Regions from separate parts of the Bacillus hominis genome, predicted to be linked through region 2. Evidence: riboswitches for the same ligand, from Rfam matches in the RefSeq annotation. Region 2 holds a riboswitch; the other holds the start of a gene.

Region 1 (5,371 bases), 2.3 Mb from region 2:
TTTCGTGGATTATTCGTTAATAATCGTAAACTTTGTAAGCCTAAATCTTTTAAAATTTGAGCGCCAATACCGTAATCACGAAGATCAGCTGGGAACCCAAGTTTTTCATTTGCTTCTACAGTATCTAACCCTTCTTCTTGTAACTTATAAGCGCGAAGCTTATTAAGAAGGCCAATGCCTCGTCCTTCTTGTCTCATATAGAGAAGAACACCTTTTCCTGCACTTTCAATTTGAGCAAGTGCAGCATGTAGCTGTGGTCCGCAATCACAGCGGCACGAACCAAATACATCTCCTGTTAAGCATTCAGAATGAACGCGTACAAGTACAGGTTCGCCTGTTGAAATATCACCTTTTACGAGCGCGATATGTTCTTTCATATCTAATGAGTTAGAATAGCCAATTGCATGAAAAGTACCGAAATCTGTAGGTAATGTAATTTCCACTTCTCTCGTCACAAGTGTTTCGTGATGGCGGCGATAAGCAATTAAATCTTCAATTGTAATCATTTTTATATCGAATTGTTTTGCACACTGTATTAAATCAGGTACACGTGCCATCGTCCCATCTTCATTTATAATCTCGCAAATGACGCCAGCTGGCTCAGCTCCGCAAAGTTTTGCTAAATCAACAGCAGCTTCTGTATGACCTGCGCGGCGAAGGACGCCACCTTCTTTCGCAATTAATGGAAAGATATGTCCAGGGCGGTTAAAATCCGTTCCTTTAGATGCGGGATTTAATAATTCCTGTATTGTTGTAGCACGCTCATGAGCACTAATGCCTGTTGTTGTAGAAACGTGATCGATGCTTACTGTAAAGGCAGTATGATGCGAATCCGTATTATGAGAAACCATTGGTTCTAGCTGTAGACGTTCTGCGTACCCTTCCGTAATCGGTACGCAAACGAGACCACGACCGTGTGTAATCATAAAATTAATCGTTTCTGGTGTAATGTACTCTGCTAAAGCAATAAAATCGCCTTCATTTTCTCGGTTTTCATCATCACATACGATAACGACTTTTCCTTGTTTTAAATCTTCTAGAGCTTCTTCAATACGATGAAACATTGTGCTTCCCCCTTATAGAAATCCGTTTTCTTGTAAAAAGCTTTCGGTCATTGAATCTGTTCTTTTTACAGGTTTAGTAATAAAGCGTTCGATATATTTACCAATCATGTCACACTCAATGTTTACGATATCTCCAGCATTCTTGTCCCCGATAACAGATTCGCTTACTGTGTGCGGGATGAGTGAAATGGTAATAGAAGAATCGTCTATATCAAATATCGTTAAACTCGTTCCATCAACAGCAACGGATCCTTTATGCAAACAATAGCGTAGTAATTCATCAGAAATTGCTATTTTATAATAGATGGCATTGTAATGTTGTTTTTTTGTTAAAATTGTTCCGATGCCATCAATATGTCCTGAAACGAAATGTCCACCGAATCGTCCATTTGCAGCCATGGCCCGCTCTAAATTTACTTTAGAGTGTGATTTAAGCAGGCGAAGTGATGTTGATTTCATCGTTTCAGGCATTGCATCAACAGTGAATGAAGTAGTCGTAAAAGTAGTTACTGTTAAGCAAATGCCGTTAACCGCGATACTATCACCTAACTTGACATCTGATAAAATTTGATTTGCGCTAATAGTTAGCCTCATTGCTTCACCACTTTGAGTCATGCTTGATATTGTTCCTAACTCTTCTACAATTCCTGTAAACATTCCGTCACCTCGCTTTTTAAGGTTGCAACAATTTTTATATCATTACCAATTTGTTTCATCTCTTGAATTGTTAAGGAAAGTGCATCTTGTAATTTTGAAAAACCAGATCCGCCAAATAAAGTAGGTGCATCTTTTCCACCAATTAACTTTGGGCTTATATACGTTACAATTTCATTGAAATTGTTTGATTGTAAGAAACTTGCATGCACTGTTTGACCACCTTCGACGAAAAGAGAAAGTATCTGTTTCTCGCCGAGTAGGTATAAGACATCTTGGATTTCAATTTGTTTCGTTTTCATTTGGAATATAGCTATATTTTCAGATTCATAAGAAGCTATTTTCTCTTTATTTACATCTTTACCGACAATAATCCATGTCGGTGCTAAACCATCTGTCATGACATGGGAAGATGGTGGCGTTCGTAAATGGGTATCCAAAATAACGCGTATAGGATGTTTACCCCCGTTAGGAATTCTTGTTGTTAAATGAGGATTATCAGCTACAACTGTATTCACCCCTACAAGAATCGCATCATGAGTATGGCGATACAGGTGAACATCAGCTCGTGCTTTTTTACCTGTAATCCATTTGCTTTCACCAGTTACAGTTGCTGTTTTTCCATCTAAGCTCATCGCTGTTTTTATTGTTACAAATGGACGTTTCGTTTTCATGTAGTGAAAAAAGTAGCGGTTTAATAAAACTGCTTCTGATTCAAGAACACCGGTAGTTACTTCGATTCCAGCTTCCTCTAATCTCCTTTTTCCATTACCAGAAACGAGCGGGTTACAATCAAGGGTAGCAATGACAACGCGCTTAACTTTCTTTTCGATGAGCAATTCACAGCAAGGTGGTGTTTTTCCAAAGTGGCTACACGGTTCAAGTGTTACATAAACGGTAGCGTTTTTTGCATTCTCACCAGCCATTTGAAGGGCATGAACTTCTGCGTGTTCTTTACCAGCACGCATGTGGGCACCCATACCGACGATGTTTCCATCTTTTACAACGACAGCACCAACCATAGGATTTGGACTCGTTTGTCCTGATGTCCCTTGTGCTAACTGCAAGGCAATCCTCATATATTCTTGATCTGTCATTCTCTTCACCTCTCCTAAAAAAATCAAAAAACCCCAAGGATTTAATATCCTTGGGGTTTGGGAGACGTGATTTCTAGAAATATAGTTCGAATACGAAAGTATAGGAAAGAAACCTAACGATGATTGACATTTTTGCATAAGGAAAAAACCTAGCAAAGATATCAAATTTTTTAAACGCTAGTTGTCTCTTTTTTATTTCAGTATAAAAAATGAGTATAGAAAACTAAACATATATATAAATTCAAAATGAATTTATATATATGTGCATACTGAAATAAAAGTGTATTCACTATATAAAAAACTAGAAACATATCCTTCTCCCATCCAGACTATACTGTCGGCCCTAGAGTTTCACTAGATCCACCGTTTTCGAGTTGAAAACGGGTCACGGACTTAGAAGTTTTCACTTCATCACCGCCGGTTGGGAATTTCACCCGACCCCGAAGGATGCTGTTTGGTCAAATTATAGCACAAAAAAGAAAAAAGGCTAGCAAAAAATATTTGAATGTGAAGAATTGTGTGAAAATACATGCCGGTTTGAATGGGGACGAAAGTAATAGAAATGTTGAAAGGGGAAGGGCTGTATAGGCTTTGATCAAAAGAAAAAACATGCACAAATAAATGTGCATGCTCTTTAAATATTTATTCTGCCTCTGGTGCTCTAACAACAGACTCGAATTTTCCTTTATGCGAAGCATCGCAATAAGGCATGTTTTTTGATAAACCACAACGACATAAAGAAAATGCTGGTTTTGCTGGGAATACATTCCCTTGTGAGTCAACTAATTCCACGTCCCCTGTAACGCGAAAAGAGCCATTATCATTTACTTTAATTTGTACTTTTGCCAACGTTATCCCTCCTTTCCAAACGCTTAATCTCATCATATAATCAAGGGAAGTACTTGACAATATAAAGTGAAACTTTAATCAATGCGGGTTCATCCCGCTGATTATTAGCCTTCACCAATCGGGCGTTTATGGGCAGTTAATCGCCCTCCTAACTTCTTTGCCTCAGCCGAATTTTGAGATGGGAGTCTTACTGCCCGCAAATAGCGGGATAAAAAGAGCACTTTGTTTGAGAGAGAAGAGAGTGTTATAATAGTTTTTATAACTGACTAGAGTAAGGTGACGAAAGATGGATAAAAAATTACAAACACTACAAAATATTGCAAATGAGCGCACATGGGCATCATTTTTGAATGATAATCATCCATATAGTTTACTTCATTGGTCCATTGCAGGTGTAGGCCAAGAACCGAAAGATGTTTGGTTACTTCAAGATGAGGTGACTTTTCAAACGACGGAATTCCCAACGCTAGACGAGGCAGTAAAGTGGATTTCTGAAAATATGGAACAAGTTACAGACGTTTTAGCGCAGTAAAAAAACAGGCTTATGCAAGCCTGTTTTTTGTTTCTTTTACATATGTGTTTAAAAATTGATCGATGGCATCTTCGTACTCTTCTTTATTTTCATTATAAGAGCAAGCGTGTGCACCATGTTCTGCAATATAAAGCTGTTTATTATTTTCTTTCGCTTCATAAAGTGATTTTGTCATATCAGATAAAATATAGTCATCATCTTTACTATGAATAAAGAGAACAGGGTTGTTAATATTTTTTATACAATCAATTGGTGAAACTTCACGAATTGTATAGCCGTCACGAACTTTTAAAAAGGCATTTGCTAAAGGTAATAAAGGCCATTTTGGTAAATGAAACTCAACTTTCAAACGATGTTGTAACTGTCCATAAAAATCAGAAAAAGGACAATCAGCAATATAAAAATCAGCACCATCTTCTACAAGTCCTGCATATTGAAGAAGAGTTGCAGCACCCATAGATTCACCATGAATTCCGAGTGTAATATTCGTTCCGAAACGATCTTTTAGCCAGTCAACTACTGACTTCAAATCATGTTTTTCATAATAGCCATAGCTTGTTGTTTTACCACCTGTTTTACCATGACGGCGATGATCATAAATAAATACGTTATATCCTCTATTTAAAAATAAATTTGCATATTTAACGGAATTCATTTTATTTACAGTCACACCATGACAAAAAATCATAAATTTATTGGAATGACCAGCTGGCATGTAATATCCGTGAAGTTCGTATCCGAATTGAGACGGGATGTGAACCTCTTCTTTTTGAATAGCCTTAAAATCGTCCAAATGAAAATGCTTTTTTGTTTCGCGTTCCAAAACTTCTTCCTCTGTTTTTTTCTTCAAGTACATAACTTTATTTGTAAAGAAAATCCCAATCGCAGTTAGTGCACCTAGTATAGTAAACAATGCTGTAAAAAAACGTTTCATACTTTACCTCATCCTCCAAATACCTCTACATATGATACACTAACATTGTATCACAATGATGTAAAAAGGGGCGAAATCGTATATGGTTCATATACAAAAAATTACACCAGAAATGAAAGAAGTAATTCAGGATTTTATGTGTAAAAACTGGGGGAGCTCAATGATGGTCTCACGAGGCAGAGTACATCATTTAGAAGAATTACCCGGTTTTGTTGTGCTTGAAAATGACGGAATAGTAGGA
Region 2 (5,371 bases):
ATCGCTTCTCTTTTTTCACTTAACGTCCGAAAACTATTCAATGCAATAACTCGATTTTTCACGACATACTTTAATTGCGTAACTTGGTCTTCCATTAAAGATAATAATGGTGATACAACAAGCACCGTCCCCTCTTGCAGAAGCCCTGGAAGTTGATAACATATTGACTTCCCCCTTCCAGTCGGAAGCATTGCTACAACATCTTTCCCTTCCAATAAGTCCGTAATAACTCCTTTTTGCCCCGGACGAAATTCAGAATATCCAAACCACTTATATAAATATTCCTCAAGCTTCATTTATACCCTCCATCCGTGCCAATACAAGACGGACTTCAAAATAAGAGATTCCCTCTCCAACCGCTTGCTTCAACACACGCAATTTACGTGTTTGTAATGCTTCAATTACTTTTGTTACTTTTTCTATTTTTTCTTTTTCCATAAACATCTCAATAGAAAATTCTTTTTCTCGTAAAGCAATTTCTACAAAATGATCCTCTATCGTTGCAACCTTCAAATTCCGAATTGTTGCTATTTCTTCCAAAGAACACCCTTGTCTCCAAAAATTATATGTTTTTTTCGTTGACAAGCTAAACAAATCAGCCCTCTCATTTGGATAAGATATAATTTCAGCTAATAACGGAAACTCATTTTCTTTATTGCGAACTTCTTGAATAAAGAAGTGAATTGTACCCCAAAATAAAAAATGTACTCGAAATATATCTTGTTTCGTAATTTCTGCTAATTGTTGTACAGTACAACCAATACGTCCATAGCCAGTTAAACGATATGTTACAATTGTCGCCTCTACTGGATTACTTTTTTCTAAAAGATTATGTATTTCCTCCCACAATCTTTTAGCCAATTCACTCCTCACATATGGCATTCCAGTGAGAAAACGCTTCACCCACATCATTATTTCTGTATCTTGTTGAATTGGAATAAATTTAGTATTCGCTTGTTGTAAATTCGAAATGGTTTGAACAATTAATGATAACCTCTTCCAAAACGTTGCACCTAATTCACCATAATGTAAACCATGTAAATACGTCGGAAAAGCAAATACCTCTTCCCATTTGTTTAATTGCATTTTACCAGTAGTCGTTAACACATATGTATTTTCATGTATAGCTTGAACCAACTCCGCTTGTAACAACTTTGAAACTTCTCGATCATAATCAGCTCTATTTAATGATTTATATACCCCAAACAAAAAAGAAACTTGGAACATATTACCATCTTGAAGCGTTTGCGAAGATCGCTTGCCTTTTAGTAAATAATAAATAGAAGAAACGGTTCTTTCACCATTCAATTGTTTTAAACAATATAATAACGTATATTGCAGCTGCATTACCGCTTCCACCTTTCAGTCTAACTTAATTCCTTTTCAATACGATTTCACGTTTATTGTTATTAAACTTACCATGCTCGCACAATATGCTTGTATATATTCTATTGTATCAAACGAAATAACATTTAAGTATTTTGAAAATCTTATGAAATAATTCAAAAATAAGTTGACACTCTAATTGATAAGGATTATCATTATAATTTTATGTTGAAAAGTTTTAAAAACCGTTTTACAATAAGGTTATAATTTTTTGGCGAACTTTTCACATACATATTATCAGGAGGGAAAAAAGATGGCAAAATATACAATCGTTGACAAAGATACTTGTATTGCATGTGGTGCTTGTGGTGCTGCTGCACCAGACATTTATGACTATGATGATGAAGGTATTGCATTTGTAACATTAGACGATAACCAAGGTATCGTTGAAATTCCAGATGTATTAATTGAAGATATGATGGATGCATTCGAAGGTTGTCCAACTGACTCAATTAAAGTTGCTGACGAATCATTTGATGGCGACTCTTTAAAATTCGAATAGTCTTTTATTAACTTCAAAAAATCTCTCTCATAAGTATGAGGGGGATTTTTTGCTCTCTTTTTCATTCTCACTAAAAAAACCATTAGCAGTTAAGCTGCCAATGGTTTAATATTTTTAAGCATTTTTCATTTTTGCAAATACCCATACTTTCAAGCGTGAAAATAATGCTACAAATACAATTGTTACAACAATTCCTTTAATTACATTAAACGGTAATATCGCCGTGACAATAGTTTGTCGCATAATATCACTAGACATAGCTGGTGAATTTAAAAACCAAGTGTACGCTGGTAAAATGATAAAGTAGTTTAACACACTCATAATAACTGTCATAGTAATTGTTCCTAGCATTAATCCTGTCGTTAAACTTTTTACTGTGCGATACTTTCGGAATAAGAATGCTGCTGGACCAATAAATAAACATCCCGCTATAAAGTTTGCTACTTCTCCTACTGGTACTCCCGTTAAACTCCCTTGAATTCCGTAATGCAAAATATTTTTTATCGCTTCTACAATTACACCTGCAATTGGACTGAAAATTATCGCTGCAATTAAAGCTGGCACATCACTAAAATCAATTTTTAAAAATGGCGGAAGCCCTGGGAATGGAAAATCTAACATCATTAGTAAATACGCAATACTGCTTAGCATCGCTACACTCACCATCTGCACTACACTGTTTTTTTGTTTCATCTTTCTCTCTCCTTTTCCATCGATCTTCTCATGGAAAGTGGAAAGGTTCTGCTATGCCTATTTTTTCATAGAACGAAAAAACCCTTTGTGATTTACACAAAGGGAGAATTTTAAGGCACATCAAACAGACGTTCAAATACTTATCTTTTTTGAACGCTTGAACCTCCATCTTCTCCCATCCAGACTGTACTGTCGGCTTTGGAATCACACCAAATCCTGCCTTAACGGCTCGCGGGCTTAGAACGAAATTATTAACTGTTCATCACCGCCGGTCGGGATTTTCACCCTGCCCCGAAGATAGACCGATATTCTATTTTCCACTTCATTATACAACAACATGATCGTATTGTGAACAAAAAAAGTGTAACTTATTAAAAATAAGTTATTTATTTTATATTATTAAAGAAGCAATCACTATATATTTTACAATACAACCCATATTTTTTATAATTCGGTATTTCTCTTATGAATCCCCTAGTCATATATCGTTAAAAGTGATAAGATGTTGAATTGTTAAGATAAGAACATTTTCTGAGTTATGGAGGAAATGTCATGAAGAAAGATAAAAGACACTCTATTCGAGAAGCAATGAAAAAGAACTTAAGAAAAGAATACTTTTATTTGAAAAAAGAATTACTTTTCTACTGTCCAATTGATCTAGGCACATTCTCAAGAGAGACATACTACGCTACTTTTGACCAAGATGGCATAAGCATTTATCAGTATGATAAAAAAACAGAAAGTAAATTAAAATTGTGTGAGCGTCATCCATGGAAGAGTTGGAATAAGGTAAAAGTTGATCATTATTTAACAACTTCTCAATTTATTTTCCAAGGTGAGCGAAACTGGATTTTATCCCTTTTCCAAAAAGGAAAAGAAGCTCAAAAAATAATTGAAGCACATACATCTTTACAAACGGAAGTTGTTTCCCGTCCTTTTTCCAAGAAACTTCCTGGTTTCCGTTCTAATACACCATTGAATAAATACATCGGTAGCATTTGTTACACTGCACTTATTGCATTTTTATTAAAATGGATGATTCCATTTCAAGCACCACAAATCGCCCTGTATTCTCTTTCAATTGGCTTTATGCTTCTTGGTTTACTTTGTCTTACAATTGGTCTAATCGAACCAACTATCGTACTATTTCGGACAAAAGAAAAAACAAGAACAAAAGTCTTTTACTTATATAGCTACTTAGCTATTTCTGGATTTATATGTGTCTTTATTTTTTGGTAAAAGAAGCCGTCCCAAAAGATCTTTTGGGACGGTTTTTTTGTTAGGAATGAGTTGCTCTTATTGTCGCATTTTGCTGTTAAGTCGGTATAATGAGAGTTGCGTTCGATATATTTCAATTTGCGCCGATATAAATTCATTTACTATCGTAATCTTAACTAAGAAGAAAATAAATCTATTCAAAAGTTATGCTTTTGGGACATTTCCTTTACTTAACGTATAGTTGTTGGTTCGGATAGATTTGCTCTTGTCGCAATCCATTCCTCACTTTAATTTCCTCAACTGTCATACTAAATTTCCGAGCAATGCCAACTAAAGTATCACCTTTTTGTACAATATATAGTGATGATGACACGACTTGATTTTTTTGTTCATTTAAAACAAGCAACGGATTCATCGCATTCCTTTTCTCCATCGTCCATCTCCCTTGATGCACTTCTAAATGTAAATGTGCCCCTCGCGATTCTCCTGTATTCCCTACCTCTCCAATTAGCTCTCCTTTTGAAATGTTATCCCCTTGAACTACATATCTCTTATTTAAATGCGCATAAACAGCCTCATATTCTCCATGTTTAATAAACACAACATTTCCATAACTACTTGAAAAATAAGACTTTGTGACCTTACCATTTTGAATAGCTGCAACAGGCGTTCCAATAGGCGCAGCTATATCAATACCGTAGTGTTTCCCATGTCTTGTCCCAAAATAATCACTTATCTGCCCATCAACAGGCCATATCCACTGATTCTCTTCAGCGTAAACATGTAATTGAGATAAAAATAATATACTCAATATCACCACGCCACATTTTAACGCTTTCATATACATCCTCCGTTTTCTAATAACCGTCATACCTTCTCTATTGTGGGATATTACAGAAAAAAGTATACAAAAAAAGAAAGTGAATTACTCCACTTCCTTCTCTTCTTTATTACGAAAAACAAATGCACTGCGGTTATATTCCACATCTTTCACTTGTAAACGTGCATTTATTACTCTAGCAAGCGCAAATAAATAATCAGATAACCTATTTACATACTTTAGAACAATTTCATTGGTTTCTCCTTCTTTTTGCAATGACACTATACAACGTTCTGCTCTTCTTATAACTGTACGTGCAATGTGTAGTGCAGCCGATACCTCGCTACCGCCTGGTAAAATAAAACGCTCTAACGGCGGCGCTTCTTCTGTATACGAATCAATTCGTCTCTCTAAATACTCGACCATCTCTATCGTTACTTTATAAGGAATTTTCTTCTCTACTATTGCTAAATCCCCTCCACAATCAAATAGTTCATGTTGAATATTTTCAAGTTCGTTATAAATGTTATGAAAACATTCCTCTTGCAATTTAGACATGGCATATCCGATATGAGAATTCGCCTCATCAATTGTGCCATAAGCTTCTACACGTATATGATCTTTATCCACTCGGCCACCTATGACACTCGTTTCCCCTTTATCACCTGTTTTTGTATAAAGCTTCATTTCATCACGACACCTCTCTATTTATTTTCATTCTGATTATTAAAGAAAAAAACTCTACCATTTTT

Evidence for each region. A riboswitch is a leader RNA that binds a small molecule or an ion and turns the genes downstream of it on or off. The one in region 2 is predicted to bind FMN.
Region 1: another riboswitch for FMN. It lies ahead of ribD (bifunctional diaminohydroxyphosphoribosylaminopyrimidine deaminase/5-amino-6-(5-phosphoribosylamino)uracil reductase RibD); the one in region 2 lies ahead of QUF93_RS09625 (ECF transporter S component).

The regions. Positions count from the first base shown of each region.
Region 1 is NZ_JAUCFS010000005.1:3,713,226-3,718,596, reverse strand. It holds gene ribBA (bifunctional 3,4-dihydroxy-2-butanone 4-phosphate synthase/GTP cyclohydrolase II) at 1-1,064, opposite strand, end outside; gene ribE (riboflavin synthase) at 1,077-1,721, opposite strand; gene ribD (bifunctional diaminohydroxyphosphoribosylaminopyrimidine deaminase/5-amino-6-(5-phosphoribosylamino)uracil reductase RibD) at 1,703-2,815, opposite strand; FMN riboswitch at 3,124-3,267, opposite strand; gene QUF93_RS21740 (CDGSH iron-sulfur domain-containing protein) at 3,458-3,664, opposite strand; gene QUF93_RS21735 (DUF2552 family protein) at 3,951-4,196, shown strand; gene QUF93_RS21730 (alpha/beta hydrolase) at 4,207-5,130, opposite strand; gene QUF93_RS21725 (GNAT family N-acetyltransferase) at 5,213-5,371, shown strand, end outside.
Region 2 is NZ_JAUCFS010000005.1:1,416,627-1,421,997, reverse strand. It holds gene QUF93_RS09640 (RecQ family ATP-dependent DNA helicase) at 1-296, opposite strand, end outside; gene QUF93_RS09635 (YpbB family protein) at 286-1,347, opposite strand; gene QUF93_RS09630 (ferredoxin) at 1,640-1,888, shown strand; gene QUF93_RS09625 (ECF transporter S component) at 2,003-2,581, opposite strand; FMN riboswitch at 2,745-2,884, opposite strand; gene QUF93_RS09620 (hypothetical protein) at 3,134-3,820, shown strand; gene QUF93_RS09615 (LysM peptidoglycan-binding domain-containing M23 family metallopeptidase) at 4,026-4,640, opposite strand; gene QUF93_RS09610 (cob(I)yrinic acid a,c-diamide adenosyltransferase) at 4,725-5,306, opposite strand.